Regions from separate parts of the Gordonia sp. PvP123 genome, predicted to be linked through region 3. Evidence: riboswitches for the same ligand, from Rfam matches in the RefSeq annotation. Region 3 holds a riboswitch; each other region holds the start of a gene.
What was found. Region 3 has a riboswitch for cobalamin ahead of ABIC25_RS06430 (FecCD family ABC transporter permease). Riboswitches for the same ligand answer to the same signal wherever they lie in the genome.
Positions count from the first base shown of each region.

Region 1: another riboswitch for cobalamin. It lies ahead of cobN (cobaltochelatase subunit CobN); the one in region 3 lies ahead of ABIC25_RS06430 (FecCD family ABC transporter permease).
Region 2: another riboswitch for cobalamin. It lies ahead of ABIC25_RS14220 (FecCD family ABC transporter permease); the one in region 3 lies ahead of ABIC25_RS06430 (FecCD family ABC transporter permease).
Region 4: another riboswitch for cobalamin. It lies ahead of ABIC25_RS04685 (CbtB domain-containing protein); the one in region 3 lies ahead of ABIC25_RS06430 (FecCD family ABC transporter permease).

Region 1 is NZ_JBEPPN010000001.1:53,992-61,918, forward strand. It holds gene cobN (cobaltochelatase subunit CobN) at 81-3,830, opposite strand; cobalamin riboswitch at 3,903-4,038, opposite strand; gene cobG (precorrin-3B synthase) at 4,042-5,202, shown strand; gene ABIC25_RS00260 (precorrin-8X methylmutase) at 5,216-5,839, shown strand; gene cobJ (precorrin-3B C(17)-methyltransferase) at 5,842-7,449, shown strand; gene ABIC25_RS00270 (cobalt-precorrin-6A reductase) at 7,402-7,927, opposite strand, start outside.
Region 2 is NZ_JBEPPN010000006.1:371,758-379,684, forward strand. It holds gene ABIC25_RS14200 (ABC transporter ATP-binding protein) at 1-32, shown strand, start outside; gene ABIC25_RS14205 ((2Fe-2S) ferredoxin domain-containing protein) at 186-878, opposite strand; gene ABIC25_RS14210 (ABC transporter substrate-binding protein) at 875-1,945, opposite strand; gene ABIC25_RS14215 (ABC transporter ATP-binding protein) at 1,970-2,815, opposite strand; gene ABIC25_RS14220 (FecCD family ABC transporter permease) at 2,812-3,897, opposite strand; cobalamin riboswitch at 3,922-4,052, opposite strand; gene ABIC25_RS14225 (YdeI/OmpD-associated family protein) at 4,098-4,667, opposite strand; gene ABIC25_RS14230 (hypothetical protein) at 4,713-5,405, shown strand; gene ABIC25_RS14235 (SDR family oxidoreductase) at 5,406-6,197, opposite strand; gene ABIC25_RS14240 (D-isomer specific 2-hydroxyacid dehydrogenase family protein) at 6,273-7,184, opposite strand; gene rnhA (ribonuclease HI) at 7,181-7,675, opposite strand; gene ABIC25_RS14250 (methyltransferase domain-containing protein) at 7,735-7,927, shown strand, end outside.
Region 3 is NZ_JBEPPN010000003.1:210,695-218,621, reverse strand. It holds gene ABIC25_RS06445 (HNH endonuclease signature motif containing protein) at 1-161, opposite strand, end outside; gene ABIC25_RS06440 (ABC transporter substrate-binding protein) at 403-1,482, opposite strand; gene ABIC25_RS06435 (ABC transporter ATP-binding protein) at 1,494-2,297, opposite strand; gene ABIC25_RS06430 (FecCD family ABC transporter permease) at 2,321-3,400, opposite strand; cobalamin riboswitch at 3,448-3,629, opposite strand; gene ABIC25_RS06425 (L-lactate dehydrogenase) at 3,746-4,699, shown strand; gene ABIC25_RS06420 (alpha/beta hydrolase) at 4,706-5,590, opposite strand; gene ABIC25_RS06415 (excalibur calcium-binding domain-containing protein) at 5,809-6,081, shown strand; gene ABIC25_RS06410 (YoaK family protein) at 6,156-6,857, shown strand; gene ABIC25_RS06405 (DUF2786 domain-containing protein) at 6,868-7,698, shown strand; gene ABIC25_RS06400 (YhjD/YihY/BrkB family envelope integrity protein) at 7,695-7,927, opposite strand, start outside.
Region 4 is NZ_JBEPPN010000002.1:398,630-406,556, forward strand. It holds gene ABIC25_RS04680 (ATP-dependent helicase) at 1-1,553, opposite strand, end outside; cobalamin riboswitch at 1,615-1,751, shown strand; gene ABIC25_RS04685 (CbtB domain-containing protein) at 1,827-2,063, shown strand; gene ABIC25_RS04690 (CbtA family protein) at 2,105-2,935, shown strand; gene ABIC25_RS04695 (histidine phosphatase family protein) at 2,955-3,446, shown strand; gene ABIC25_RS04700 (acyl-CoA dehydrogenase family protein) at 3,563-4,789, shown strand; gene ABIC25_RS04705 (diacylglycerol/lipid kinase family protein) at 4,810-6,147, opposite strand; gene ABIC25_RS04710 (hypothetical protein) at 6,144-7,583, opposite strand; gene ABIC25_RS04715 (DUF7144 family membrane protein) at 7,612-7,927, opposite strand, start outside.

The DNA.
Region 1 (7,927 bases), on a different contig from region 3:
AGGGTCTGCATCGGTAACGAACGAGTGCCCGATTTTGCTCCCGAGGGGTGGTTTCGACAAGCTCAACCAGCGGTGGGCGGTCAGTCCTCGCCGCGGCCTTCGATGTCGCCCTCGGTCTGCAGGTAGACGTTGCGCAGGGCGTCGAGCAGCTCGGCCGGCGGCTCGCGCCACATGTCGCGTTCGACGGCCTCGAGCAGACGTTCGGCGATCCCGTGCAGCGCCCAGGGGTTGGACTGCTGCATGAACTGCTGGTTGGTCTCGTCGAGGACGTAGGACTCGGTGAGCTTCTCGTACATCCAGTCGGCGACGACGTCGGTGGTCGCGTCGTAACCGAAGAGGTAGTCGACCGTGGCGGCCATCTCGAAGGCGCCCTTGTAGCCGTGGCGCTGCATCGCCGAGATCCACCGCGGGTTGACCACGCGGGCGCGGAACACTCGGCTGGTCTCCTCCGACAGCGTCCGGGTGCGGACGGAGTCGGGCCGGGTGCTGTCGCCGATGTAGGCCTCGGGCGAGGACCCGGTCAGCGCGCGGACGGTCGCGACCATGCCGCCGTGGTACTGGAAGTAGTCGTCGGAGTCGGCGATGTCGTGCTCGCGGGTGTCGGTGTTCTTCGCCGCCACGGCGATCCGCTTGTACGCGGAGCGCATGTCGTCGACCGCGGGCACACCGTCGAGGTCGCGTCCGTAGGCGTAGCCGCCCCATTCGGTGTAGACCCGCGCGAGATCCTCGTCGCTGCGCCAGTCCCGCGAGTCGATGAGTTGCAGGATCCCGGCGCCGTAGGTGCCGGGCTTGGACCCGAAGACGCGCATCGCGGCACGACGCCGGTCGCCGTGTTCGGCCATCGCCGCACGCACGTGGGCGGCGACGAAGTTCTGCTCGTCGGTTTCGTCGTCGGCACCCGCGGCGAGCGCGACCGCATCGTCGAGCATCGTGACCACGTGCGGGAACGCGTCCCGGAAGAAGCCGGAGATGCGCACGGTGACGTCGATGCGGGGACGGCCGAGTTCCTCGAGCCCGATGAGCTCCAGCGAGGAGACGCGCCGGGACATCTCGTCCCACACGGGCATGACACCGAGCAACGCGAGGACCTCGGCGACGTCGTCACCCGACGTGCGCATCGCGCTGGTCCCCCACACCGACAGTCCCACCGACGGGGGGTATTCGCCGTGATCGGCCAGGTAGCGCTCGAGCAGCGAGTCGGCCATCGCCCGACCGGTTTCCCACGCCAGCCGCGAGGGCACCGCCTTCGGGTCGACGGAGTAGAAGTTGCGTCCGGTGGGCAGCACGTTGATCAGGCCGCGCAGCGGCGACCCGCTCGGCCCGGCCGGGATGAACCCGCCGTTCAGAGCGTGCAGCACACGCGGGACCTCACCGGTCGTCTGGCGCAGGCGCGGGACGACCTCGGTGGCGGCGAAGGTGAGCACGTCCCCGACCGCTGTCGGCAGTCCCGCGGTCGCCGCGGTGACGGCCTCGGCCGACCAGTCGTCCTTGGCGCAGGCGGCCACGAGTTCGCGGGCCTGGGCCTCGACGGCATCGACGGAACCCCGCTCGGCCGAGCCGTCCTCGACGAGTCCGAGAGCCTCGCGGAGGCCGGGCAGAGCCGATGTGCCGCCCCAGAGTTGGCGGGCGCGCAGCATGGCGAGGACCAGGTCGACCTCGGCGTCGTCGCGCGGGGGCTCGCCGAGGACGTGCAGGCCGTCGCGGATCTGGACGTCCTTGATCTCGCAGAGCCAGCCGTCGACGTGCAGCAGCATGTCGTCGAAGACCTCTTCGTCGGGACGTTCGGTCAGACCGAGGTCGGAATCCATCTTCGCCGCGGTGAGGAGCGTCCAGATCTGCTGGCGGATCGCGGGCAGCTTCGCCGGGTCGAGCGCGGAGATGTTGGCGTGCTCGTCGAGCAGCTGCTCCAGGCGGGCGATGTCGCCGTAGGACTCGGCGCGTGCCATCGGCGGGATCAGATGGTCGACGAGGACCGCATGAGCGCGCCGCTTGGCCTGTGTCCCCTCCCCCGGGTCGTTGACCAGGAACGGGTAGACGAGCGGGAGGTCGCCGAGGGCGGCGTCGGTACCGCAGTCCGCCGACATGCCGAGGTTCTTGCCGGGCAGCCATTCCAGGTTGCCGTGCTTGCCGACGTGCACGATCGCGTCGGCACCGAAGCCGGTGTCGTGCGCGGCAACCCACCGGTACGACGCGAGGTAGTGATGCGACGGCGGGAGGTCGGGGTCGTGGTAGATCGCGACCGGGTTCTCGCCGAAGCCGCGCGGCGGCTGCACCATGATCGCGATGTTGCCGAAGGTCAGTGCCGCGATGACGATGTCGCCGTCGGGATTGTGCGTGCGGTCGACGAACAGGTCGCCCGGAGCCGGACCCCAGTGCTCGGTGACCGCCGAACGCAGTCCCTCGGGCAGGGTGTCGAACCACGCTCGGTAATCGCCCGCCGAGAGGCGGATCGGGTTTGCGGCGAGGGTCTCCTCGGTGAGCCAGTCGGCATCCTGGCCGCCGGTGGCGATGATCTCGTGGATCAGTTTGTCCGAATCATCCTCGGCGAGACCGGGAACCGATCCCGGACCGGACTCCGGTCCGATGTCGTACCCGGCCGCGCGCATCGCATCGAGCAGGCGCAGGAGGCTGCGCGGGGTGTCGAGTCCGACGGCGTTGCCGATCCGGGCGTGCTTGGTCGGGTAGGCCGATAGCATGACCGCGATCCGCTTGTCCGCGGCCGGTGTCCGACGCAGCCGGGCGTGCGCGGTGGCGATGCCTGCCACCCGGGCGCAGCGCTCGAGATCCGGCTGGTACCACGGCAATCCGTCGTCGTCGAACTCCTTGAAAGAGAACGGCACGGTGATGATCCGACCGTCGAACTCGGGCACCGCCACCTGGGTGGCGACGTCGAGCGGTGACAGTCCGTCGTCGCTGTCCTCCCAGTCCGCGCGGGAACCGGTGAGGCAGAGACCCTGGAGGATCGGGACGTCGAGTGCGGCGAGTCGCTCGATGTTCCACGCCTCGTCGTCGCCACCGGCCGACGCGGTGGCCGGGGTGGCGCCGCCGGCGGCCAGCACGGTGACCACCAGGGCGTCGGCGGTACCGAGCAATTCGAGGAGGTCGTCGGGCGCGGTCCGCAGCGACGCACAGAAGATCGGCAGCGCTCGCGCGCCCTTCGCCTCGATGGCATCGCAGAGCGCGGCGATGTAGCGGGTGTTGCCTGCCAGGTGCTGGGCGCGGTAGTAGAGCACGGCGATCGTGGGGGCGTCGGGACCTTCGTGGCTCGTCGCTTGCGCTCCTCGCACCTCAGGGAGCGGAGAAGGCTCGGCGTGCGCTCCTCGCACCTCAGGGAGCACAGAAGGTTCCGGCCGCGGAGAAGGCGTCCGTTCCAGCACACCCCACGCGGGCGTCTGCTGCGGGAGTTCGAAACCGTTGCCGGTCAGCAGGACGGTGTCGGACAAGAAGTGGTGCAGGTTGACGAGGTTCGCGACGCCGCCGGCCGCGAGGTAGTCGTGGGCCTGCGCGGCGACACCGGACGGCACGGTGGAGTGCGCCATCAGGTCGGGGTCGGGCTGCTGCTCGCCGGAACACACCACGAGCGGCTTGCCGGTCGCCTCGACCGCCGCGAGCCCGTCCTCCCACGCGCGCACTCCGCCCAGGATGCGTACGACGATGAGATCGGCGTCGGCGGCGAGTCGCGGGATGTCCTCGACCAGGATGCGAGAGGGGTTTGCGCCGCGGTAGGACACCGACGCCTCCGTCGGAGCACTGCCCGACGGTGTGTTCTCCTCATGGGCCGCCGAGGCCGTGAGCAGATCGGTGTCCGAGGTCGAGAGCAGCAGGATCATCGTGTCTCCTCGCCGGGTTGTCGCGCCCGGGTGCGTGTCGGTGCCGTGGGTGGCGGGTGCAGTGCGAGGGACTGGTCTGACTCCCGGATGGCCGGTCGATCCCGGCTCCCCGATCACAGTGGCGCGACCGCGCCGGAATCGCACCGGCTTCAGCCCGCTCGCGGTGCGTTCAGCCTACGGCCACCGCACCCGCCGGTCGTAGGCTGGTGGGATGAACCAGCCAGCCCGGGCCGCCGCCGACCGTTGCCCAGGGGTCTTCGACACGCATCCGGCGGCCGACGGCGCACTGGCCCGGGTCCGGCTGCCGGGCGGGCGGATCCGTCCGGATCAGCTTGAGGTGCTCGCCCGGGCGGCCGCCGACCATGCCGACGGGCACCTGGAGTTGACGGTGCGCGGCAACCTCCAGCTGCGCGGGATCACCGACGTCGAGGCCGTCGCCGAGGCGGTCGTCGCGGCCGGGCTCGCGCCGAGCAGCACCCACGACAAGGTGCGCAACATCGAGCTGAGCCCACTGACCGGGCGTATCGGCGGGGTCGCCGACGCGCGTCCGCTCGCCGCGGCCCTCGACGACGCGCTGCGTGCCGACCCGGCCGCGGCCTCCTTGTCCGGCCGGTTCCTGTTCGGGATCGACGACGGCCGCGGGGACATCGCCGCCCGACGCCCGGATGCGTGCGCGGTGATCCGGGCCGACACGCCGTTCGCGGCGGACATCAGCATCGCCGGGGTCGCCGTCGGGTCGGCCACCGGTCCGGAATCCATCGTGAGCGCGCTGATCGCGGTGGCTGCCGGTCTGGGCGAGGTCTCGCCCGGCGCGTGGCGGGTCCGCGACCTCGACACCGACGCCCGGCGTCGACTCACCGACCTCGTCGCGTCGGGTCTCGACCCGGTGATCGACGACGACCCGGACACCACGCCGAGCGCCCCCGGCGAGCCGATCGTCGGCTGGTTCGACCAGGACGACGGCGCGGTCCTGCTCGGCGCGGTCGTCGAACTCGGTCGGTTGCCGGCCCGGCTGGCGGAGTTCATCGCGGCGGTCCAGGCGCCGATCGTGTTCACGCCCGACCGCGAGATCCTGCTCTGCGATCTCGGCGAGGGCGTGGCCGAGACCGTCGTCCGCGTGCTCGCCCCGATGGGCCTGATCTTCGATGCCGCGTCGCCCTGGGCGTCCGTCAGCTGCTGCGTCGGAGCGCCGGGGTGCGCGTCCGCCCACGCCCCGGTCCGGGACGACCTGATGGCCCGTGTGCAGGCCGGCGACCCCGTCGACGAACGCGAGCACTGGGTCGGTTGCGCCCGTGGTTGCGGATCGCCGGCCGAATCCCACCTCTCGGTGGAGGCCACGCCCGACGGCGGATACGAACGGCGGCGCCGTTAGGCTCGTCAGCACCATGACCGAGTACCTACGAGACGGCGCCGCGATCTACCGTCAGTCCTTCGCCACGATCCGCGCCGAGTCCGACCTCTCCGCGTTCGCGCCCGACGTCGCGACCGTGGTCGTCCGGATGATCCATGCATGCGGCCAGACCGACCTGACGCGCGACGTGATCGCGACGCCCGGTGTCGTGGCGGCCGCGCGCGGCGCGCTGGAGGCCGGCGCCCCGATCCTCTGCGACGCCAACATGGTGGCCTCCGGCATCACCCGCAAACGCCTCCCCGCGGACAACGAGGTGCTCTGCCACCTGTCCGAACCCACTCTCCCGACTCTTGCCGAGCAGCTGGGGACCACGAGAACCGCTGCCGCACTGGAGTTCTGGTTGCCCCGCCTGGAAGGTGCGGTGGTCGCGATCGGCAACGCGCCGACCGCACTGTTCGCGCTGCTCGACATGATAGACGACGGTGCGCCCCGTCCCGCCGCGATCGTCGGCGCACCCGTCGGTTTCGTCGGCGCGGTCGAATCCTGCGCGGCCCTGGCCGAGCGCGACGACCTCGAGTTCATCACGGTCACGGGCCGGCGTGGCGGGTCGGCGATCACCGCGGCCGCGGTCAACGCGCTCGCGACCCCGAAGGAATGACGATGGCCCCCATGCACTCGGACAGCTCGGCCGCCGGACAGACGTCGGGTCAGGGCACGCTCTACGGCATCGGGCTCGGCCCGGGCGACAGCGAACTGATGACGGTCAAGGCCGCCCGCCTCATCACCACCGCGGATGTGATCGCGTATCACTCTGCGCGGCACGGCAACAGCATCGCGAGGTCGGTCGCGGAGCCGTACCTGCGCGAGGGCCAGACCGAGGAACGTCTGATGTACCCGGTCACCACCGAGACGACTGACCACCCCGGCGGCTACCAGGGCGCACTCGACGACTTCTACACCGAGAGCGCCGAACGCCTCGCGGTCCACCTGCGGGCCGGGCGTGACGTCGTCCTCCTCGCCGAGGGCGATCCGCTCTTCTACAGCTCGTACATGCACATGCACAAGCGGCTGTCGCCGCACTTCGACGCCGAGATCGTGCCCGGCGTGACCTCGGTGAGCGCGGCGGCGGCGGCCACCGGAGTCCCGCTCGTCGAGGGCGAGGAGACCCTCACGGTGGTTCCGGGTACGGCGTCGACGTCGGAGCTGCTCTTCCGTTTCCGTTCCGGGGACGCGATCGTCGTGATGAAACTCGGCCGGACCTTCGAGCGGGTGCGCGACGCGCTCCGCGAGGCCGGGCGTCTCGACGAGGCGTTCTACGTCGAGCGGGCCTCCACGACGGTCGAACGGGTGCTCCCGGCCGCCGACGTGAATCCCGCGGAGGTGCCCTACTTCTCGATCCTCGTCGTCCCGGGACGCCGCAACAATCCGAGGTTCGAGCCGGAACCCGTGCCCGGTGAGCTCGTCGTCGTCGGGCTCGGCCCGGGCCACGACAGCTGGACCACCCCGGAGGTGCGCACCGAGCTGGCCACGGCCACCGACCTCGTCGGGTACACCACCTACCTCAAGCGCGTCACCCCTCGCCCGGGCCAGCGCGTGCATGCCAGCGACAACCGGGTGGAGGCCGAACGCGCCGAATTCGCCCTCGACCTCGCCCGACGCGGCGCGCGTGTCGCCGTCGTCTCCTCCGGTGATCCCGGCGTGTTCGCGATGGCCGCCGCAGTCGCCGAGGTTGCCGCACAACCGCGGTGGCACGAGGTGCCCGTCCGCGTGGTGCCCGGCGTCACCGCGGCCACCGCGGTCGCCGCAGCGGTCGGCGCGCCCCTCGGACACGACTTCGCGGTCATCTCGCTCTCCGACCGGCTCAAGCCGTGGTCGGTCATCGAACGACGCATCCGTGCCGCGCTCGGCGCCGATCTGGTCATCGCCATCTACAACCCGGGGTCGGCGAGCCGCACCTGGCAGGTCGGCGCCCTGCAGCACACGCTCACCCAGACGGTGTCGCCCGACCGCGTCGTGGTGCTCGGGCGAGATGTCGGCGGTCCGGAGCAGCAGCTCACCATCACCACGGTCGCGGACTTCGACCCTGCCGTCGTGGACATGCGCACGATGATCATCATCGGATCGTCGGCGACCCGGGTCGTGCAGCGCGCAGCGGGCCCGCTCGTGTTCACGCCACGCAGCCACCGTCCGGTGGACACCACCGATCAGACTGCCGACGAGTCAGCCGAGCAGCGCCTCGAGCCAGTCCCGGGCGGCCCCGACCTCTGAGACGACCGGCGAGTCGGGCTCGTCGGGCCGGTCGACCATGATGACCTCGATCCCGAGTTCGGCGGCGGCCGCCAGCTTCGCCGACGTCAGCGGCCCGCCGCTGTTCTTGGTGACCAGCATGTCGATGTCGTTGTCGCGCAACAGCCTCGACTCCGACGCGTGGTCGTAGGGCCCGCGCGAGCGCACCACCTCGTGGTGAGGCGGGAGCGCTCCGGTCGGGGCGTCGACGACCCGGATCAGGAACCACACCGACTCGATCCCCGCGAAGACCCCGACGTCCTGACGTCCGGTGGTCAGGAAGACCCGCCCGCCCCGGGCGGCCACTTCTCGTGCGGCAGAGGGCAGGTCGGGCACACGGATCCAGGTGTCGGAGTCGCCGGGCACCCACGGATCGCGGCGCAGACGCAGCAGCGGTAGCCCCGCGTCGGCCGTGGCTCGCGCCGCATTGCGGGTGATGGTCGCGGCGAACGGGTGGGTG
Region 2 (7,927 bases), on a different contig from region 3:
GCCAGTTCACCGGCGCGATCGAGGCGAGCTGACCCTTCGTGACGCTCGCAAGCTCGCTCCTCAGGGAGCAGGATGACGCGCTCGCAAGCTCGCACCTCAGGGAGCAGTAAAGGCGGCCCACCCCCGCTCCCTGAGGAGCGCCCGGAGCTTGCGGAGGGCGCGTCACGAAGGGTCTGGCGACCCACTCAGCGTGGCAGTCGGTTCGCATTCGGCCCGGCCCCGGCGACCAGGTCCACGGCGTGGGCAGGTTCGAGACGGCCGTACCACTCCCCGGCCGGGTTGACGATCGCGAGCGGGCCCAGGTTGCAGGGACTCAGGCAGCCTGTGCCGGTGACCTTGGTCGGGGTCCCCTTGGAGGTCGCGGTGAGTTGGCGGTGAAGTGGTCCGGCACCATAGGCCATGCAGCGCGGGCCTTTACAGACGAGCACGTGTCGGTCGTGATCCTCGATCACCGACCAGGCCGGACTGCGATAGGACGCCGGTGATACTCGGATGTCCTCGGCAGGAACCCGCTCGATGGCGTCGGCGAGGTCGGCGACCACCGCTCCGGCGATGTCCGGTTCGATGATCGAGATGTCGAGACCGACACCGGACCGACTCTCCCGCCAGTTCGCCACCGCCCGCTTGGTCCAGGTCACCAGGTACTTGTCGCGCGGGATCGCCACCGGGACGAGGTTGACGGCCGACAGCCCGTCACCGGCCGCGCGGTCGAGCTCGTCATGGACGGTGGGTGTCGAGATGTCCAGGTAGGCGAGCCCGACATCACGGGCACTGCGCGCCCGCAGTCGGTCGACCATCGCCACCGCCGACGCCTCGTCCAGTCCGCTCACCGTCGGGCGGAGCACGACGACGATCCGGCAGTCTTTCGAGGTGGTCATCCGCCGAGCGTCTCCGCGAAGTCGATCCCGCTGCCGGGGACCAATCCGTACTCCTCGAGGGACTTCCGCAGCTCTTCGGCGCCATAGATGTTCGGGTAGCCGGAGGTGAACATCGCCAGCGGCAGGACCACGAACCGGTTGTCCCGGACAGCCGCGGTGTCACGGAGTCCTGCCCGGGCCTTGATGGCGTCGATCTTGCCCTGGACTTCGTCCGGACTCTTCTTGTAGTCCATGATCACGATGACATCCGGGTCTGCCGAGGCAACGGTTTCCCAACTCGCCCGGAACCAGGTGTTGTCGACGTCGGCGAAGACGTTCGCCCCGCCCGCGACATCGATGATCCCGTTCGGCGCTCCGTTGCCACCGCTGGTGTACAGGTCCTCCTCACCGCTGTCATAGATCAGGACACGCGGCGCCACTGCCGGACGCGGCGCGCCCTGCAGCCGGCGCAGTCGATCGTCGAGTTCGGTCCCGGCAGCGGCGGCGGCCTCCTCGGTCCCGAAGAGGATTCCGTAGTTCTTCACGTCGGCTCGCAACGCATCCCAGGGATCCATGGTGCCGAGCTTGTCCGGGGCGTCACCGCCCTGGCGGCAACTGTCGGAGATGATGTACGACGCAATGCCGTTGGCCTGCAACGACTCGGGCGTCACACCCGATGCGCCCTTGAACAGTCCGCTGTAGGAACCAACCACCAGATCGGCGTCCGCGCCGAGTGCCGTCTCAATGGTGATGGTGCTGCCCTCGAGGTGGGGGACGTCGGCGATCCCAGGGCCGAACATCGACTCCATCACCGGATCATTGTTCTTGTTCAGCGACACTGCGGCAAGCTTGTCGAGTCCCCCGACCTTGAGGATCGTTCCGACGTTGGCCCCGTTGCTCGTTGCGACCACGCGCTCGACCGGCACCTCGTAGGCCACTTCGGCGCCGCAGTTGGTCAGCGTCGCCGACTCTCGTTCTGCCGCGTCGTCGGTGGGCGGAGTGGCACTGCAACCGGCCAGCACAAGGGCCGCAGCCAACGCTGCCGTCGCGAGGGGCGTTCGGAAGTGCCTTGTGGTGGTTCTCGTCATCGTGTCTCCATTGTCGGTGTCGAATCAGTTGGCGGGCAGGTGGTCGTGACCGGGATCGCGCAGCGGCAGCGGCGTATCCAGCGACGCGCCCGGGGTCGACTCGAATACGAGATGCGTTCGGCCTGTGTCGCTGTTGAGAACGCGGTGGGCGGAGACCCCGAAGACCTCGGCGACGACTGCGGGATCGAGCGCGGTGGCGGCGTCGCCGTGCGCGCGGATTCTGCCGTCGTTCAGCACGTACACCGAATCGCAGTGGCGAGCAGCCAGATCGAGGTCGTGAAGCGACACGAGGACCGTGGTTCCCAACGTTCGCACGAGCCCCAGCAGGTCCAGCTGGTGCCGGATGTCGAGGTGATTGGTCGGTTCGTCGAGAACGAGTACGCCACAATCCTGGGCGAGTCCTCTGGCCAGGGCGACGCGGCGTCGTTCACCACCGGAGAGGTGGTCGACGGCGGCGTCCCGGTGCTCGATCATCCCGACCGATCGCAGAGCTGCTTCCACCGCGGCGCGGTCATCGGTGCGACCCATACTCCACGGCGGTGCGTAAGGAAGCCGCCCCAACGAGACGTACTCGTGCACCAGCATGTCGGCGGGTAGGTCCACTTCCTGCGGCACGAAGGCGATCTGCTTGGCCCGGTCCCGGACGCTCATCGATTCGGTTGCCCGGCCGTCGACGGTGACCGTGCCACGCCGCGGTCCGAGCAACCCGACGACCGACCTCAGCAAAGTCGACTTGCCGGACCCGTTGGGACCGACGAGGCCGACGATGTCACCTGCCCGCACGTCGAGTGAAATGTCCTGCAACACCGGGTGATCGTCGATCCACACCTCGACCCCGGACGCTGCGATCCCGACCGGTGTGCGACTCATGCGGCGGCACCGAACTGGTAGCGGCGCCGGCCGAGGATGAACAAGAACAGCGGCGCACCGATGACTCCGGTGACCACGCTGAGCGGGATCTCGACCGGCCGCAACGCAATCCGGGCGACGACGTCGACGAGAACCAGGAAGACCGCGCCGATCAGGGCTGAGGTGGGCAGGACCCAACGGTGCCGGGAGCCGACGAGAATGCGTGCGATGTGGGGGATCACCAATCCCACGAACGCGATGGCCCCCGACACCGCGACCATCGTGCCGACCATCACCGCGAGGAGCGCGAACAACAGGTTTCGTAGCAACGGGACGCGAACGCCCACCGCGGCGGCGACATCGGGTCCGGCCGAGAGGGCGTCGAGCCACCCATGGAGTGCGAAAGCGATCGCGGTGCAGGTCACGACGACCGAGACCGGCAGCAGCAGCTTGCCCCACGATGCGCCGGCAAGACTGCCGAGCAGCCAGAACAGGACCGATTGAGCGGCCTGCGAATCGTTGGTGCGCAGCACGAGGAAGCTGGCGATGGCGGACAGCGCCGATGCGGCAACGGTTCCGGTGAGCACCAGCCGGAGCGGAGTGATACCACCCTGGCTCATGGTGATCGCGAAGACGAGCAGCGCGGCTCCCAGTGCGCCTGCCATTGCTCCGAGGCTCAGCGACCACAACCCGAAGCCGGCAAGGAACCCGGTGGTGATCACCGATGTCGCCCCGACTGCCGCACCAGACGAGACGCCGAGAAGGTGCGGGTCGGCCAGCGCATTGCGGACCAGGGTCTGGACCAGCACCCCCGCAACGGCAAGACCCGCGCCGACCACCAGCCCGAGCAGGATTCGCGGCATCCGGATGTCCCAGACGATCGCAAGCTGGGTACGCGTGACGGCAGGCCCACCGAACCGTGAGGCGATCACGTCGACGACCGTGGACACGGGCAGCACTTCAGCGCCCGAGCACAGGGCGAGAAACGCAGCGGCCAGACCCAACCCGAGCACGACGACAACGACGACCACGGGACGGCGTCGTCTCGTGCGTCTGTGCGTGCGCGGCAGTACCGGCGCCCTGCGGGCACCATCGATCAACATGTGTCGTCGGTCCATCCTCGTGGCGTGACAAGCAGCATCGAGGCTGGTATCTGGCTGAGTCAGTGCGTCGAGGTCATCGACGCGCCGAGTTCACAGTGGCGGGACCGCGCCGGAGTCGAACCGGCTTCCCAGGGATCTCGATGCGACGAGACTACGACATACCCGACAGTCTCCGACACCGCGCCCCGACGACACGGGCGTCAGGGTCGCTCGTTGCGCCCCGCCCGCTCGACGAGGGCGGCGACGCGCTTGGTCTTGGTCTCGGGTCGTTTCGCGAGAGCCAGCTGCGACAGCCCGAACTTCCGCACGCTCGGCGGGAAGGCGTCCCAGTTGGCGCGCGCAACCGGGTTGGCGTCGAGTGCAGCGGCGAGCTCCGGGGACTCGATCAGCGCCTCGGCGTCGTCGAACATCGTCCAGAGACCGCGGGCCTGGGCGTCGTCGATCACGGCTTGTCCCGCGGGCTGAATCCGACCGGCGGCCGCGAGGTCGGCGACACGCGCCTTGTTCGACGCCGACCATCCGCTGTTGCGTCCGCGCCGGGTGAACCACATGCCGCGGCGGCGGTCGTCGATGACGCGGGTGTGGCCGTCGATCCAGCCCCAGCACAGCGCCTCGCGAACGCACTCGTCGTAGTCGATCGGTTCCCGGCCCGATCCCTTGCGCCAGAACACCAGCCACACGCCGCCGGATGAGTCGTGGTTGTCCCGCAACCACTCTCGCCATGCCTCGATCGTGTCCACGGCGAGCTTCGGCGCATCGGGGTCGGCCATGCGTTCACCCTAATCAGCCGGGCCTCGTCTCGGTACAGTTGAGCCGTGAACGAGATCGTCAGCTTCGCGACGGACAACTGGTGGCTGATCTTCCCCATCGGCGCTGTCGTCGGCGGGTGGGCGGGGTCGATCGGGAAGTACAACGAGAAGCGGCGCAAGGACAAGATCGAGCTCGCCCGGATCAAGGCGAACGCGCAGACCGAGCAGCTCAAACTCACGACGACGTCGGCCGACCAGCTGCGCCGGACCCTTCGCCAGCACGACTCGCTGAACGAGAAGTGGTTCGGTTACGAGCTCGATCTCGCGACGCTCATCGAGTACCCGATGATGACCGACATGCGTGAACCGCTGACCCTCGCGTTCCACCGCGCCCGGGTCCGCGCCGACGATCTGCGACCCGAGCCGGGCGCCCAGGGGCCACTGCCCGATTCGATGTCCCCGGCAGACTTCGCCGAGTACCGCGACGCCGTGGGCGAATACGCCGCGGCATTCGACGCAGCCGAACGAGAGTCCCGGCGGCGCAGGCAAACCGACTTCTCACCCGTCGAACGCGAAGCCCTGGACCGGGCACGCAAGCTGATCGGCGTGGCCGCCGACTCCGCGGCCACACCCGCAGAGCGGCAGGCGGCCTACAAGAAGGCCCTGGCCGAACTCGAGGGCATCATCGACGTTCCGCAGGTGGCCGCGGCGCAGCTCGAACGGCAGATCGCCGGCGCCCTCGAGCGCGGCTCGGAGTGATCAGAGGTCCGGGATCGGCAGGTCCAGGTTCGGCGAGATGATCCCGCCGTCGACCTCGAGGATCTTGCCGGTGACGTACGCGCCGGCCGGGGACGCCAGGTAGAGGGCGGCCGCGGCGATGTCCTCCGGGTCGCCGAGTCGGTGCAGCGGAGTCGATGTCTCGACTGCGGTACGCATTCCGTCGTCGCCCGCGACGATCTCCAGCGCCGATGTCAGGATGGCGCCCGGTGCGATGCCGTTGACCCGGATCTTCGGATTCAGATCCATCGCCGCGATGCGCGTGTAATGCGCGAGAGCAGCTTTCGCGGTGCCGTAGGCGGCGTAGGCACGTCCGGGCAGGCGGCCCACCGCCGACGTGATGTTGATGATCGAACCCCGGCCGCTGGTCTCAAGGATCTGCTTGGAACCGGCGACGACCAATGCGTGCGCGTTACCGACATTGAAGTCGAAGGCATCCCGCAGGTGCTTGGGGCTGGTGTCGAACAGAGGCCGGGGCATCGCCCCGCCGACGTTGTTCACCACGGTGTCGAGCCGCCCGAACTCGTCGACCGCGGTCTGCGCGAGCGCCGCCGCCGCATCGGGGTCGCCGAGGTCCACGGCGACGGTGCGCGCGCGTCGGCCCGCCGCGCGGACCCGTTCGGCGACCTGCTCGAGGTCGGATTCACTGCGGGCCGCGATCACCACGTCGCCGCCGGCCTCGGCGAAGGCGACCGCGATCGCCGCCCCGAGGCCCCGGCTCGCGCCGGTCACGATGGCCACCTGGTCGTCTATCCGGAATCTGTCGAGAATCACCCGTCGACCATGCCACGCCGGGACCGAAAACGAGAACGTGTTCTAGGAATCGGCCGAAAACAGCAGGTCGTGATCTCAGTAGTCGCGGCCGGCGGACACCACGGAGAGCAGTTCCTCGCCCGCGGCGAACCTGCGGAGGTTCTCGGCGACCCACGGTGCGAGCTCGCGCGTCAGTCCCGACGCCGGGTTGGCGACATGCGGGGTGATGATCACGTTCGGCAGGGACCAGAGCGGATGGTCGTCGGCGGGCGGTTCCGGATCGGTCACGTCGAGGGCCGCGCCCGCGATCTGGCCGTCGGCCAGCGCCCGGTACAGAGCTTCCTCGTCGACGAGCGGGCCGCGCGCGATGTTGACCACCCACGCATGGTCGGGCAGCGCCGCGAGGCTCTCGGCGTTGATCATGTGCCGGGTCTCGGGCGTCGCCGGCGCCGCCAGCACCACGTGGTCGATGGTTCCCCACAGCTCGTCCAACTCGTCGGACCGTCGGATCTCGTGCGCACCGGGCACGTCGCGGCCCGATCGGTTCACCGCGACGACGCGGGCACCGCACGCCCGGAGACGTGGGGCGAGGGAGGCACCGATCCCGCCGGCACCGACGATGGCGACGGTGGCGCCGTGCAGCGACCGGACCGCGGTGTCGATCCGTTCCTTGTCCCAGTGCCGGAGGACGGCGGTGTTGATCTGCCGGAGTCCTGCGAGGAGCAGCGCCAGCGCGTGCTCGGCGACGTTCTCGGCATAGAAGCCCGACGCGTTGGTCCAGAGCCGGCGGTCGTCGAGGATGTCGGCGGCCACGAAATCCTCGATGCCCGCGGTCTTGAGGGCCACCCATTCGACGGTGTCGGGCAGTTGCGGGAAGTCCGCGGGCGGCCCGATCCACACCAGCACCCGGGCGTCGTCGAGGCCGACGATCTGTCCGCCCGCGCCCTCGATCGCCGCGACCAGGTGCTCGTCGCGGACGGGTTCGAGGGCGACGGCCACCGGGGTCATCGGGAGACCGATCGGGCCGCGGTGGTCGCCAGTTCGTCGGCGATCTCGTTGAAGTGGTCGCCGGCGTGCCCCTTCACCCAGCGCCACTCCACCTGATGCCGTTTCTCCTCCTCGACCAGACGACGCCACAGATCCGCGTTCTTGACCGGCTTGCGATCCTTCGTCTTCCATCCGTTGGCCTGCCAGCCGTTGACCCACTTCATGATCCCGTTGCGGACGTAGGTCGAGTCGGTGTAGATGATGACGGTCGACGGCCTGGTCAGCGCCGCGAGACCCTCGATGGCGGCGGTGAGTTCCATCTTGTTGTTCGTCGTGTCGGGTTCCGACCCGGAGATCCGCTTCTCGGTGCCCTTGTATCGGAGCACCGCGCCCCATCCGCCCGGGCCCGGGTTCCCCAGGCAGGCACCGTCGGTCGAGATCTCGACGACGGCCGAGCCCGATTCCGGGTCTGCGGAGGAGTCGTCGGTTGTCGGGTTCGCGGAAGCTGTCACGCACGGAAGCCTACGGCAGCTGCGATGCCCGGCAGCAGACTCACCGCTAGGGTGGACTCATGGCTGTGTGGGACCCGACACGCTATCTACAATTCGCCGACGATCGCGCGCGGCCGTTTCTCGACCTCATCGCGCAGATCCCGACCAACCCGCTGTCGGTGGTCGACCTGGGGTGCGGACCGGGCCACCTGACCAAGCACCTGCGTGCGCTCTGGCCCGCGGCCGAGATCCTGGGCATCGACGACTCGGCGG
Region 3 (7,927 bases):
GTCAGGCGTGCGACGGCGCGTTCGGTATCGGCTGCCACGTCGGCCAACTCAGTATCGGTGCACGGTGACAGGTCCACGGTCTGCAGTTCGTCGAGGATCGCATGCAATTCGGTGACGAGTTCGACGGCTCGCGGTTTCGGCGTGGCTGATTCGTCAGACATGGCCACCCCCCGAGAACCGTTGCTGCGAATGTATGTTCGAGTGTACACCGACACGGCTACATCGCAACCTCTGAAGCTCTGTTGTGCAACGGTATTCGTCGGCCAAGAGTTGTCGGTGCCTCATGGTAGGGGCCTGAATGCAGTCAGGTGTTGCGAACATCGACGGTGGGCGCACTGGATCCCCCAGGGGCGGCGGCACGACAATCGCCGCCGCCCGCGTGCTCTACGGGCGTTCGGCGACTCACTGCAGCCAGTTGTTGCCCCCGAGGTCCAGCTGCGCGACGTCGAGGCTCGGGGTGATTCCGGATTCCGGTGCGAGGCCGCGGTTCTCGAGGACATTGCGCATGATCTCGGCGGCGTCGATGTTCAGCGGGCTCGACACCCACATCGCGTACGGCAGGTTCACGAATCGGTTCTCGCGTACCGCCTTGAGATTGCGGCTGGCCGGGTTGGACCGCAGCGCGGCGATCTTCTCTTCGACCGTCTGGCCGGGGTAGTCCACGAACACGATGACGTCGGGGTCCGCGGTGGTGAGCCGTTCCCAGCTGACGGCGGTCCAGGTGTCCTCGATGTCCTCGGTCGCGTTGCGGGCGCCCGCGGCGTCGATGATGCCCTGCGGGCCGCCGTAGGCCCCGGAGGAGAAGATGGTGTCGGAGACGCTGTCGAAGACGAAGACCGTGGGCTTGTCGGCGGGTTGCGATGCGGCGCGGAGCTTCTCGAGGCGGTCGGCGACCTCGTCGGCCGCGGCGGCGCCCTGGTCCGGGTTGCCGGTGATGGTGCCGATGTTGCGCAGGTCGGTGTCGAGCGCGACCCACGGGTCCATGGTGCCGCGCTGCGCCTCACCCTCGACCTGCCGGCACGCCTCGGACAGCTGATAGACGTCGATGCCGTGGGACGCGAGGATCTCCGGCGTGATCCCGCGGGACTCGCTCATGCCGTAGTTGTATCCGGCATAGAGCACCTGGGGCTTCGCGGCGACGATGTTCTCGAGCGTGGGACGCTCGGCCGCGACCTCGTTCAGGGTGTCCACCTGAGGTCCGTACTCGAGCCGGAGAACATCTTTGTCGCGGGCGAGCGCACTGACCGCCACCATGTTGTCGCGGGCGCCCGCCGCCAGGGCGATCGCGATCATGCCACCGTCGTTGACGAACAGCCGGTCGAGCGGCTGGGGGAAATCGACGTCGGCTCCACAATTGGCCACCGTCACAGTGTCTTCGGTGGCCGCGGTGCTGTCGGTCGAGCATGCGGCAACTGCGCCCAGGGTCAGTGCGGCGACCAGGACGGCGGCGGTCGGGTGGACTCGGGAGGTGCGCGTACTCAAGGGATGTCCTCTCACAGGGTGTCTGTCGTCAGAGCTCGGGGAGCAGAAGTGTTGGGGGAGTTCAGCAGGAGGTGTGGCAGGCCCGTCGCCGGGTGGGTGACAACGGTCCCGGACACCTCGAAGACGGCCGCCAGCAGATCCGGCGTCAGCACTTCGACGGGTCGGCCCTGGGCGACCACGCCGCCGTCGGACACCACTGCGACACAATCGAAATGGCGCAGGACGAGGTCGAGGTCGTGCATCGCTGCCAGCACGGTGGCGTCGAGTTCGTCGAGGATCTCCATCAGCCGCAGGCGCCAGGCCGCGTCCAGATGATTGGTGGGTTCGTCGAGCACCAGGACCGGCGTCTGCTGTGCGAGCGCACGGGCGAGGACGACGCGATGCCGCTCGCCGCCGGACAGGTGGGTGCACGAACGGGAGCCCCAGCCGTCGAGGCCGACCTGCGCGAGCACCGCGCCGACCACCGTCGAGTCGTCGGGGCTCCCGGCCGACCAGGCCGAGCGGTAGGGGGTCCGGCCAAGGCCGACCGCCTCGGCGACGGTCAGTTCGGCCGAGGGCTGTTCCTCCTGGCCCACCACCGCTATCGAGCGGGCCCGCTGCCGCGACGGGAGTCGATGCAGGTCCTCGCCACCCACGTCGATGGTGCCGGCGACGGGACGTTCGAGCCCACACAGCGTGCGCAACAGGGTGGTCTTGCCGGAACCGTTGGGGCCGACGATGGCCAGTCGGGTGCCCGCCGGGACGTCGAGATCGACATCGCGCAGGACGACGCGGCCGCCCCGTCGACACGCGAGTGCGTTCGCGCGCAACGCCATCGAGCGGATCGGTGGTGGATTGGTCATGAGCCGCCGCCGAACACATACTGGCGTCGACCCATGAGGAACAGGAAGATCGGCGCGCCGATCAACCCGGTGACGATGCCCAGGGGCATCTCCCGAGGCGCGGCCGCGACCCGCGAGATGACGTCGACCCACACCAGGAACAGCGCGCCGCCGCATACCGCCACCGGCAGCATCGCGCGGTGGGTGGCGCCGACGAGCAGCCGGGCGGCGTGCGGGACGATCAGACCGACGAAGCCGATCCCACCCGCCACCGCGACGAGCACGCCCACCAGGACGCCCTGGATCCCGAAGAGCGCGTTGCGCATCGCGCGTACCGGTACACCCAGCGACGTCGCGGTGTCGGTGCCGGCCGCGTAGGCGTCGAGCCAGGAGTGGATGGCGAGCATCGCCACGATGGTGACCAGCACGACCACCCCGGCGATCTGCACCTTCGCCCAGGTGGCGCCGGCGACGCTGCCGAGCATCCAGAACATCACGTTGTCGGCGGCGTGGGGATCCGCGGCGGTGAACACGAGGAGCGACGACAACGCCATGAACGCCGAGGACAACACGACGCCGGACAGGATGAGTCGCAGCGCGGTCAACCCGCCCTGGGCGCGGGCGACGAGGTACACCGTGACGGTGGCCGCGAGCGCGCCGAGGAGCGCGCCGCCGGAGAGTGCCCACACCCCGAGGCCGCCCAGCACGCCGAGGGTCATGACGGCGGTGGCCCCGACCGCCGCGCCGGCGGACACGCCGAGCAGGTACGGCTCGGCGAGGGGGTTGCGGACCAGGGCCTGCATGAGAGCGCCGGCCAGTGCGAGTCCGGCGCCGACGAGCGCGGCCAGGACGGACCGCGGCAGCCGGAGATCCCAGATGATCACCGCGTGCGCGGAATCGGTCTCGGCGCCGGTCAGGCGTCCGGCGACGGTGTGCCAGACGTCGCCGACGGGGATGGTCTCGGCGCCGAACGCGGTGGCCAGGGCGATGCTGAGGAGCGTGAGGACGAGCAGAACTGCGGCTAGCGGCGTCGACGGGAGTCGCCGTACCGGCGGGGCGGTGGCGATCTCGGTCGTGCCGTCGATACGACGGGACACGGACTGTACTGCCTTACGGTCTGGGTATCTGTGCGCGAGATACACGGTGGACTCGAGCGAGAGCGGCCGGTATTCGGACTCGGGTTCGTCCGGAGCCGGCGCCTTCCCGGGTCGCCCCAGTGGCTGTGTGCCGGTTCCGTCCCCCATACCGCTGCGCGCCAGTCCCGGATTCGCACCGGATTCCCTGACACCCACGTGTGCGGGTGTGACCGTTCTCGCCGCACACGCTATCAACACCGTCCAGCGGATCGGTGGGCGGTCGGCGTGCGTCCCCGGACAGCGGCCGTGCGAGGACCTACGCTGGATGCCGACGATCGATGAACCCGACGCGGAAACGGTGAACCGATGGACGTACGAGACACGAAGCTGGCCATCATCGGGGCGGGTGCGGTGGGCACCGCGATCGCCTACTCCTCGCTCATCCGGGGTGTTGCACGGACCATCGCGCTCCTCGACATCAACGCCGCGAAGGTGACCGCCGAGGTGCTCGACATGTCCCACGGGCTCGAGTTCGTCCCGCGTGCCGACATCATCGGCTCCGACGACGTGTCGGTGTGCGCGGACGCCGACGTCGTCGTCTTCACCGCCGGTGCGAAGCAGAAGCCGGGTCAGTCGCGTCTCGAATTGGCCGAGGCCACAATCGGTCTGACGCGCGCCATCCTCCCGGGGGTGCTCGAGGTGGCCCCGAATGCGATCTACGTGATGGTCACCAATCCGGTCGACGTCGTCACCTACGCCGCCCAGCAGATCAGCGGGTTGTCGCCCAGCCGGATCTTCGGCTCGGGCACCGTGCTCGACTCGTCCCGGCTGCGTTTCCTCATCGCGCAGCATTGCGGTGTCGCGGTGCAGAGCGTGCACTCCTACATCGCCGGCGAGCACGGCGACACCGAGATCCCGCTGTGGAGCTCGGCGACGATCGGTGGGGTGCCGCTGACGTCGTGGACCCCGCTGCCCGGTCGTCCGGCGCTGGATGTGGTTGCACGCGAACGCATCCACCACGAGGTCGTGCATGCCGCCTACACCATCATCGAGGGCAAGGGGGCCACGAACTATGCGATCGGTCTGGCGTCGACGCGCATCGTCGAGGCGATCCTGAACAACGAGCACCGGGTGCTGCCGGTGTCGACGCGGACCGACGGGATCGAAGGACTCGACGGAGTGTGTCTCTCGCTGCCGACCGTCGTCGACCGCGGCGGCGCCCAGACCCGGCTCGACGTCCCGCTCTCGGATGCGGAGCGAGCCGGTCTGCTCGCGTCGGCGGAGACGCTGCGGGGGATGCAGGCCCGGTTCGGGCTGTAGTCGGGGTCAGGCCGGCACGGTGGTGCGCAGGAACTGCAGCTGGTCGGCGACGACCTTCTCGAAGTCCTCGCCGATGTAGATGTCGAAGTGCCCGACCGGGTATCGGATGACCCGGGCTCCGGGTGCGCGCCGCGCGTAGGCGATCGTCGAGCGTGCCGGTGCCACCGTGTCCCCGTCGCACACGCACAGCAGGGTCGGGCAGTCGAGATCTTTCAATGCCCGGCCGGGTGAGTGCAACGGAATGGTCAGTCCGACCCGCGCGGCCACCTCGTTGGGCAGTTCGAGACCGTCGGGAACCAGTGGGAGATATCCCGACACCGCGTCCGGTGCGGTCATCAGCGCCGCCGATCCCGGTTCGCCGGCCAGGCCGACCATGACCGGCGGCCTGCGCAGTGCGGATCCGGCCAGATCCGCGAGTGCCCGAACGGTCACCTTCGCCCCGGACACCACGCCCAGGGCCGCGGTCGACGCAGGTCCGCTGGTGAATGGGCACTGGGAGATCACCGCTGCCACCCGGCCGTCGCGTTTGCCGGCGACGAGCACGTGTCCGCCGCCGAAGGAGGTGCCCCACAGCACTATTCGTGAGGTGTCGACGCCGGCGAGAGTTCGTGCGAAGGCGATCGCCGCGGCCCAGTCATCGAGCTGACGGCGAATGGACAGGAGCTGGCGCGGTTCGCCGTCGCTGTCCCCGAAGTGGCGGTAATCGAAGACCAGACAGGAGTATCCGGCTTCGGTGAACCGTTCGGCGAAGGCATCGAGCCGCATCTGCCGGACCCCGCCGAGGCCGTGTGCCATCACGATGACCGGGGCCGGTGTGGCTCCCTCGGGCCGGTACCACCATGCTCGGCACGTCGTACCGTCCGAATCGAACTCGACGTCGTTCCTGATCATCGTTCCCCCGCTGGTCGATGTGTGGTCTGGGCGGACTTTATCAACACACGTTGTCATGCAACAGAGGCGGCGGCCCCCGCGACCGTGGACCCTGGTCGCTCGGCGTGTCCGTCGGCCGGACCAATCTTCGCGTCGAGCGCGTCTTTCATCGGCCGGACCCCGTAATGTCACCTCGTCACGATGAGGTGTCGGGGGACACACAGAAAAGGTCAAGCACGATGCGTTGCTCGCGAAAGATGGTTCTCGGATTCCTGGCCGCGGCGTCCATGACGGTCGCTCCGCTGATGGTGGCGGCGCCCGCCTCGGCGGCAACCGATTACGCCAACTGCTCAGAACTCAACGCCGACTATCCGCACGGTGTCGGCCAGACGGGCGCCGTCGACTCCACGTCGGGTACGCCGGTCACGAACTTCACCGTCGATGACGACCTGTACGACGCGAACTCCGAGTCCGATCGCGACAAGGACGGCATCGCCTGCGAGAAGCGCTGAGCGCGACCAGCGGCTGACGACGTCGCGGTCGACGTGCGCCTGCCGCCGGACATGCAGGCGTTAGATTCGTGCTCATGGCGGCCCGACTCGACAGGTTTCTGAGCAGCGCACACCCGGACATCGCGATCGCGGCCGCGCTGCTGTTCGTGGCCGGCTTGATCGACGCCATCGCGTTCTTCGTGCTCAAGGGCAGCTTCGTCGCCTTCATGTCGGGCAACTCCACCATCATGGGTGCCTCGGCCGCGGCGGGCCGGTGGTCGACCATCGCTCTCGTCGCCGGACTCGTGGTCGCGTTCTTCAGTGGTGCTGCCGGGGGTGCGGCGATCAGCCGCTGGGGCGGGAACCACGCTCCGGTGTGGATTCTCGGGGCGGTGACCGGCGCGCTTCTCGCCGGCACCGTCGTCGCGCTCACCGCGTCGCCGACCGCCGGGATGGTCGTCGTCGCGGTGGCCACCGGTGCGATCAACTCGGCGCTGTCGCACACGTCGACAGTGCAGGGCGGACTGACCTACGTCACCGGCACCCTGGTGAGGTCGGCACACGAACTGGTCGCGTCACTGGGCACCGATCGGCCGTGGGCATGGGTGGCGGTGTTCTGGATGTGGCCGGTGTTCGTGCTCGGCGCGGTGTGCGGTGGATTCGCCGAACGACACTGGGGTGTCGCCGGGCTGTGGGCCGGGGTCCTGATCGCCGCCTGCGCCCTGCTCTTGCGCGTCGTCGAGACGTCGTCTCGAGGCAATTCGCGCTCAGAGGGAACCGAACGGGCCGCTGGATAGTCTGAAACACATGCGCGACGACAAGCTGCTCACCCGGATCTCGGCCCTTCTGCGTCAGGCGGAGAACACCGACAACGAGCACGAGGCCGAGACCTTCATGCAGGCCGCCCAGCGGCTCGCGACCGCATCGTCGATCGACCTGGCCGTGGCCCGCGCCCATGATCCCGCGGCGCGCAAGAAGGTCACCCCCATCAGTCGGCAGATCGCCATCGGCGAACCGGGCAAGCGTGGACTGCGCACCTACGTGCAGCTCTTCGTGGCCATCACCGCTGCCAACGACGTGACCGTCGACGTGGCGAGCAACTCGACCTTCGTCCTCGCCTACGGCTACGAAGCCGACATCGACGCCTGCGAAGCCCTCTACACGTCGTTGATCGTGCAGATGGTCGCTGCCAGCGACGCGTACCTGCGATCGGGGGCGTACAAGGGCGAGACGTTCGCGCGGGTCGTCACCCGGGGGAGCGGGTGGCGTGCCCGGCGGGTGATCGAGGAGAAACCGCTGTCGCCGATCACGGCGCGCCTGAACTTCCAGTCGGCGTTCGCCGAACGCATCGGCAAGCGTCTCACCGAGGCCCGCGATGCAGCCCGTGCCGAGGCCATCGCCGCCGAACGCGACTCCGGCGAGTCGACTCGTTCGACGGCGGTCGCGTTGCGCAACAAGGAGATCGAGGTGACCGACTTCTATCGGACGGAATCGAGCGCGCGCGGCACCTGGCGTCCGTCGAGCGCGTCCGCGGGATACTCGGAGGCCGCGCGCCGGGCCGGCGACCACGCGGGACGACGGGCGAAGATCGGTGCCGACCGGGAATTCGGCGGCGCCCGCGGCGCGCTCGAGGGTTAGGGCTCGACGCCGGCGGCGGAGTCCTCCGCGGGCCTCGCGCCGGGCCGGTCGTACCACGCCACCGACGGTTGCGGGACGAACGGTGTCGGGGTGCCCGCCCACCGCCGCACCCATCGGCCGACGCGCCCCTCGTCGGTCGCCGCGGCGTGCACGACGATGGCGGTGACCACCAGGATCAGTGCGAACACGAACAGCCAGCTGATCGCGACGAAGACGATGCCGAGGGTGC
Region 4 (7,927 bases), on a different contig from region 3:
ACCCGCGGGCGCAGTTCGGCGAACTCGTCCGACGGAAAACGACCCGCGATCAGGTCGAGGGTCGCGTCGAAGACGCCCCGGCCCAGTTCGCGATAGGGCGCCGCACGCCGGATCACCTCGTACCAGTGGTCGACCTCGAGGTCGTCGACCGCGGCGGCCGCGATGGTCTGCTGGGCGAGGATGTCGAGGGGATTCTGCGGGACCTTGATCTCCTCGATCGCCCCGTCGAGCATGCGGCTCACCGTCACGGTGCAATGCAGGAGATCGGTGCGGTGCTTCGGGTACAGGATGCCCTGGCTGATCTCGCCGACCTGGTGGCCGGCGCGGCCGATGCGCTGCAGCCCGCTGGCCACCGACGGCGGGGACTCCACCTGGATCACGAGGTCGACCGCGCCCATGTCGATGCCGAGTTCGAGGGAGCTGGTCGCGACGACGCAGGACAGGCGCCCGGCCTTCAGGTCGTCCTCGATCTGGGCGCGCTGCTCCTTGCTGACCGAGCCGTGATGCGCGCGGGCCAGGACGGGTTCGGCGCCGGAGCTCGCGCCGCTGCCCATGACGAACGCGGGGGCGCCGCCGGCGACCGACGGATTGCCGGTCGGTTCGGCCGGCTGCCCGTGGCGTTCGGCGTGGATCTCGTTGAGCCGGGCGGTGAGTTTCTCGGCGAGGCGCCGGGAGTTGGCGAACACGATCGTCGCCCGGTTGGCCTCGATCTGGTCGACGATCGAGGCCTCGACGTACGGCCACAGCGACCCGGCGGTCGGGGAGAACGCGTCGTCGAGTGCGGCGGGGTCGGCATCGGACACCGGGGGTGGGATGTTGGCCATGTCCTCGACCGGGACATCGACGCGGAGGTCGAACGTCTTGTCGGCCTTGGGCTTGACCACCTGACACGGCGCGGCGCCGGACAGGAACCCCGCCACCACCTCCGGCGGCCGGACGGTCGCCGACAACCCGATCCGCTGCGCGGGCTTCTCGAGCAGCTCGTCGAGTCGTTCGAGGGTCAGCGCGAGGTGCGTACCGCGCTTGGTGGCGGCGACCGCGTGCACCTCGTCGACGATGACGGCCTGGACGCCGGTGAGGCTCTCTCGCGCGGCCGACGTGAGCATCAGATACAGCGACTCCGGCGTCGTGATCAGGATGTCGGGCGGTGTCTTGACCAGTGCGCGGCGGTCCGCGGCGGAGGTGTCACCGGACCGGACGCCGACGGTGATGTTCGGTTCGGGCAGGTTGAGCTCCTGAGCCGCCCGCGTGATGCCGGTCAGCGGGGCCCGCAGGTTGCGTTCGACGTCGACGGCCAATGCCTTGAGCGGCGAGATGTAGAGGACCTTGGTGCCGGCGGGCCGCGAGTCCGGGTCGGCGGCGAGGCGGTCGAGGGCCCACAGGAACGCGGCGAGGGTCTTGCCCGATCCGGTGGGGGCGATGACCAAGGTGTGCGAGCCGTCGGCGATCGACGTCCACGCACCCTTCTGCGCGGCGGTGGGAGCGGTGAAGGCGCCGGAGAACCACCGTCGGGTGGGGGCGGTGAAGCGGTCGAGCACCGAAGCGCGGGGCATCTCTCCACTATGTCTCACGCGTACGACAGAACGCGGTATAGAGTCATCCCACGCCTGTGCGGGGAATCCGGTGAGAGTCCGGAACGGTCGCGCCACTGTGAACGCTGCCCATATCGACACCGTAGATATGTCGACGCGGTCGACGTGTCGACATATCGACGCGGTCGATGGTGACGGGGTGACGTGAGTCAGGATGCCGTGCCGGCGCGTAGCAGTCCTCCGGACTGCTACACCACGACATCTCCGACGCGAGATCGGCGAAAGGACCCCTCCATGACAGCTCCCCGCACTGTTGCAGCCGTACAGGCCGCCCCGGCCCGTGCCCTGCCCGTACCGAACCTGTCGGTCGCGAGTGCAGCCCTCTGGCTCAGCCTGACCGTGCTCCTGGCGGGTCTCGCCTACTACTTCCTCGGGTACGACCAGGGCGTCGTGTCCGTCTTCGGCTCCGACACCCACGTCCACGAGTTCGTGCACGACGCACGCCACTTCCTCGGCTTCCCCTGCCACTGAGCCGGCCTGACCGGCCGTATCCCACAGGAAGCCAAGTACATATGGAGAAGAAATTCATCGGCGCCGGCCTGCTCGCAGGTCTGATCGCCGGAATCGTCTCGTTCGTGTTTGCCCGGTTCTACCTCGAACCGGTCGTCGCCAAGGCCATCGACTACGAAGGCGCCCGTTCGGAGGCCGAGGAGGCACTGGCCCACGCCGCCGAACCGGGTGGCCACACGCACGGTGAGGGCGGCGAGCTGTTCACGCGGGCCATGCAGGAGAACCTCGGCGCCGGTGTCGGCAACGTCGTGTTCGCGGTGTGCATGGGTGCGTTCTTCGCGGTGGCGTTCACGGTGCTCTGGAGTCATCTCGGCAGTCGCCATCCGGCGACCGACCCGCGCGCGGTTGCGGGTGTGCTCGGCGCGATCGGTTTCGTCGCCGTGTTCGCCGTGCCGTTCTTCGCCTACCCGGCGAATCCGCCCGCCGTCGGCGACGACGACACCATCGGCGAGAGGACCGGAGCCTTCCTCACCATCAGTGTGGCGTCGGTGATCCTGGCCATCGCGGCCGTGGTCCTGGCGTTGTGGCTGCGTCCGCGGATCGGCGGATTCGTCTCGGCCGTCGCCGCTGTCGCGGCCTACCTGGCCGGCATCGCGATCGTGCTCGCGTTCCTGCCGTCCTTCAGCGAGGTCCCCGAGCCGGTTCGCAACGACGTGGGTCAGATCGTGTTCCCGGGCTTCCCCGGTGACGTGATCGGGGACTTCCGGGTCTACGCCATCGCCAACCAGGTGATCCTGTGGACGGTTCTCACCGTGGTGTTCGCCCTGCTGCTGGGGGCGATGGCGCGCTCGCGTACCGCCGACCGCGCCCCGGCGGTCGCCGCCCAGCATTGAGGCGGCGATCGTTTCGCGCATGCAGATCATCACCGCCGGTCGCACCGGCCCCAACCGGTCGGTGCGATTCGGCGGTGATCCGCTTCTGGACGAGCGTGGCCGTCGGGACGTGCTCCGCCTGGCCGCGGCGTCCACGCGCCCGGTCCTCTGTTGCGGTCCGGAGATCGCGACCCGGGAGACCGCCGGACTCCTGGGGGCAACCGACGCCCTCGTCGACGACGCGCTGCGAACCCTGGACGTCGGAACGTGGGCAGGGCGCACCCCGGAGCAGATCGATCCCGCCGAACTCGGCGCATGGTTCGCCGATCCCGGCGCCCGGCCACACGGGGGCGAGAGCCTCGCGGATTTCGTCGGCCGAGTCCACGCGTGGCGCGTGGGGCACTCCGGGCTCGCCGACCGTTGTGTGGTGGTGGCGATGCCGGTTGCCCAAGCCCTTCTGTGCCCGGACGCAGAGCGGTTCTTCGCCCACGAGGTCCGTCCCGCGACCATCTACACCTGCGCAAACACCTGATAGGAACAGATTCGCGACGGCGTACCTAGACATCGGCAGTGACTCCTGACACAGTTGGGGACGACGAAACTGAAACATGTTCGCCCCCGGGCGGACACCGGTCTGGGAGTGTGACGATGTTCGAGTGGTCCGATGAAGATCTGATGGTTCGGGACGCCTTGCGGGCGTTCATCGACAAGGAGATCCGGCCACATCTCGACGAACTCGAGTCCGGCGTCCTGCCGCCGTACGACATCACCCGCAAGCTGTTGTCGAGCTTCGGTGTCGATGCCATGGCCAAGGATGCGCTCGAGAAAGAACTCGAGGCAGAAGCCAAGGGGGAGAAGAAGAAGTCCTCCGGTGACGGCGGCGGCATGGGCGGCTCGATGTTCATGATGGTCAACATCGAGCTCGCGGGTGTCTGTCTGGGCCTCGTCGCGTCGCTGGGTGTGAGCATGGGGCTGACCGCCTCGACCATCCGCGGCAAGGGCACGCTGGCGCAGAAGAAGCGCTGGCTGCCCGAGCTGGTGACCATGGAGAAGGTCGGCGCCTGGGCGATCACCGAACCCGACTCCGGGTCGGATGCGCTCGGCGGCATGAAGACCACGGTTCGTCGTGACGGTGACGACTACATCCTCAACGGGCAGAAGACCTTCATCACGAACGGTCCCTACGCGGACACCATCGTCGTGTTCGCCAAGCTCGACGACGGCAGTGGCGTCCCGATGCGCGACCGCAAGGTGCTGTCGTTCGTGCTGGACAAGGGCATGCCCGGGCTGACCCAGGGCAAGCCGTTCAAGAAGATGGGCATGATGAGTTCGCCGACCGGTGAGCTCTTCTTCGACAGCGTCCGCGTCGGCAAGGACCGTCTCCTCGGTGAGACCGAGGACACCGGCGCCGATTCGCGTGGATCCGAGGGCGCCAAGGCCGGTTTCACCGCGGAGCGCGTCGGGATCGCCGCCCTGTCGCTGGGCATCATCAACGAGGCGCAACGGCTGTCGATCGATTACGCGAAGAACCGCAAGCTGTGGGGTCAGGAGATCGCCCAGTTCCAGCTCATCCAGCTGAAGCTGGCCGAGATGGAGGTGGCGCGGATCAATGTCCAGAACATGCTCTTCAGCGCCATCGAACGCGGCAAGGCGGGTAAACCGCTCAGCCTGTCCGAGGCGTCGGCGATGAAGCTCTACTCGTCGAAGGCGGCCACCGACGTCGCCATGGAGGCGGTGCAGCTGTTCGGCGGCAACGGTTACATGGCCGAGTACCGCGTGGAACAGCTTGCGCGCGATGCCAAGTCGCTCATGATCTACGCGGGGAGCAACGAGATCCAGGTGACCCACGTCGCCAAGGGACTGCTGCGCGGCTGAGGTACGCGCTCCAGCTGTGGTCAGGCGGCGCGGTGGGGACGCCACGCCAGATACCACAGCTGGAGCCAGTCCAGTTGCGGTGGCGCGATCCGGGTCTCGGGGCGGTGCCGTGGGACGCGGACGCGCAGCGCACCGGGCGTGATCGTGCATCGCACCGGCGTCGTGAGCTGGAGCGATTCGCCGTCGACCCCGACGGGGATGACCTCGGCGTCGGCGTCGACGGTCACCTCGGTGGCGGTCCGCTGGACGAGCCCCTGATCGTGCGTACGCCGCAGGAGTCCGACGGCCTGCCGGGTGTCGGACACCGAGACGGTGACGACGCCCAGGCGCCCCTCGTCGATGCGGGTGCGACGACCGAGCCCGGCCACGTCGTTGGTGGCATACGGGCCGTTGCTGACCAGGATCGCCTGGGGGTCGGCAACCGACTCGTTCCCGATGACAGCGCGCAGACCAGACGTCGAGCCTCTGCCCAGCAGGTCGGGGAGCATGCGTAACACCGTGCGCGTCTTGTCATCCCGGTATTGCGGGCTCTGGACGACTTCGGCGTAGATCCCGAACGACGCGTTGTTGACGAAGGGGCGGCCGTTGATGTGACCGAGGTCGACGCGGAACTCGACGCCGTCCCGTAGAGCGTCGAGACACCGGGCGGGATTCTGACGGTCGAGTCCGAGATCGAGCGCGAAATGGTTTCGGGTGCCGGCGCTGACGACCAGGAAGGGGACGCCGGATTCGGCGGCCACGCCCGCGACGAGCGCCTGGGTGCCGTCACCGCCCGCGACCCCGAGCAGGTCGGCTCCGCGGGCCACGGCGTCTCGCGCCAGCTGCACCACGTCGATCTCCACCGGCCCGTCGAGCAACGCGACTTCGGCGCCCAGGGACTCGGCCTGACGCTGCAGGTCGAACCGGACGACCTTCCCGCCACCGGAACGTGGATTCATGATGATGAACGGACGGTGGACATCCGGGGCCGCGTGCTCGGGCATCAGCGAGTCGATGCGGGACGGTCGGAGCGCGCGGCGGCCGCACCCCACCGCTGCGGCTGCCAGCAGCGCGGCGACGATCACGACCCACAGCTGTCGCTCGCGGATGAGGAACACCACGAGCAGGGGGACGGGGGCGGCGGCGAGAACGGCCGCGACCACCCGTAGGACGCCCCGGCTGATCAGGAACCAGTACAGCGCGACGACGATGACCACGACGCAGCTGACGCAGATGATCAGCAGACCGAGAAGGCCGAGGATTCCCGCGGCGGCCACCGGGAGCAGGATCGCGGCCACGGCCAGGGCCATGGCCGCGCGCGCCCACCACCTGCGAGTGGTGGGCGGCGCGACCTCGGCGGCGACCGACGCCTGGCTCATACGGTCTCGACGACCGGCGCCGCGTCGCCCGACGGCTTCTCCTCATCCGGCGTCGCCCCACTCTCGGCCCAGGTCTTCGCCGGCCTGATGACGAGTTCGAGGATCAGCAGGGCGAGGAGCCCGAAGACGGCGATGAGCAGCACCACCAGCCCGGTCGGATAACTCCAGAACACGAGGAGCAGCGCTGCGATACCGATGATCGCGCTGCGCAACGCGATCCGTGCACGGAACAGGCTCTCCTCGAACGCGTTCGGCGGTCGTGACCGCCGCATCCGTTGCACCGAGTCGAGGCCTTGGCCGAACCCGCGTCGCACCGCCGCGGCCGACGCCGACCCGCCCAGCAGGTAGGCCCCGACGGCGACCACGAGGCCGAGGACCGCCACGGCACGCAGGGCCAGACGCAACGGGTCGAGCACGGTGTCGATGGCGGCGGATGCGGCGTCGGGGGAGAGGATGTCGGGAGGCATCGCATCGAGGTAGAGCGCTCGCCCGATCAGCAGGCCGATGGCCAGGACGAGCATCGCGAGGACCAGCGAGAGCCCCGCGAGTGACAGAGCCCGCATGCGCCGGCCGCGGGGTGCGACCGCGACCGCGGCGAACGCGAGCGCGATCGTCAGCCACGGCAGGACGTCGGCGGCGGTGTCGAGCGCCGAGACGGCGCGTTGGGCCCGAACGAGTTCGGGCGAGCGGAAGAGGACGAACTGCTTGTCGACAGCGGGGATCTTCTCGACGAAGGTGAATCCGCGGTCGAGCAGGCGTGCCTTGACGTTGTCGATCACGGTGCCCAGCGAGATGCTCACCGTGCCGGAGTCGTCCACGGTCACCGACGACGGCCCGACATCGCCCGTCACCACCGCGACCAGGGCCGTGTGTGCGGCCCGATTCGCCTGCAACCACAGCGTTTCGAACTGATCGCTGGCGACGAATGACGACACGGTCTGCTGGACGAATCCGCGTGCCTGGCCGGCCAGCACCGGTGCGAGGCCCTCGACCGCACGATCGACGCGCGGTGCGTTCTCGGTGGCCGGAACCGAGTCGGTCAGGGTGGTCAGCGCGGCCGCGGTGAGCGCCTCGACGTCGATGCGACCGAAGATCTCGTCGGTGATCGTATTCGAGATCTCCGCTTGGACAGCGGGGTCCGAGGCGAGCGGCGCGACGGTGCTGACGTAGCGATCGGTGTCGAGGATCTCGCCGCGGACGAACCGCGAGGTCACCGAGGTGATGGCGAGCACCGCGACGAGCACGCACAGGAGCGCGACCGCGAACCAGCGCCACCGGTGCCGCTGTATCGACGTCGCGGCACCGGACGGAGACCCGCTCCCGGTCTTCTGTCGTAACTGTGCGACTTCGGCTCTGAGTCGTTCGAGTTCGGCGCGTTCGGCATCGGTGATGCCGACGCTGCGCTCGACGTCGTGCCCGTTGGTGTCCGTGGTCATCTCGACCCCGCCTGGTCGCCCGGGCCCCCTACCGGTACTCGGCCTTCGGGTGCCAGGTGGACACGGCCCAGATGACCACGATGTCGAGGGCGATGATCAGGATCGACCACCACGGGTAGTAGGGCAACCACAGGAAGTTGGCGATGATCGACAGGCCCGCGATCACGATCGCGGTGAACCGCGCCCAGGTCGCGCCGTTCATGAGTGCGATACCGACGATGACCATCACGACGCCGAGCGCGATGTGAATCCAACCCCAGGTGGTGAAGTTGAGCTTGTAGACGTACTCGAGGCCGCGGACGAAGACCTCGTCCTCGGCGACGGCGGCAATACCCTGGGCGAGC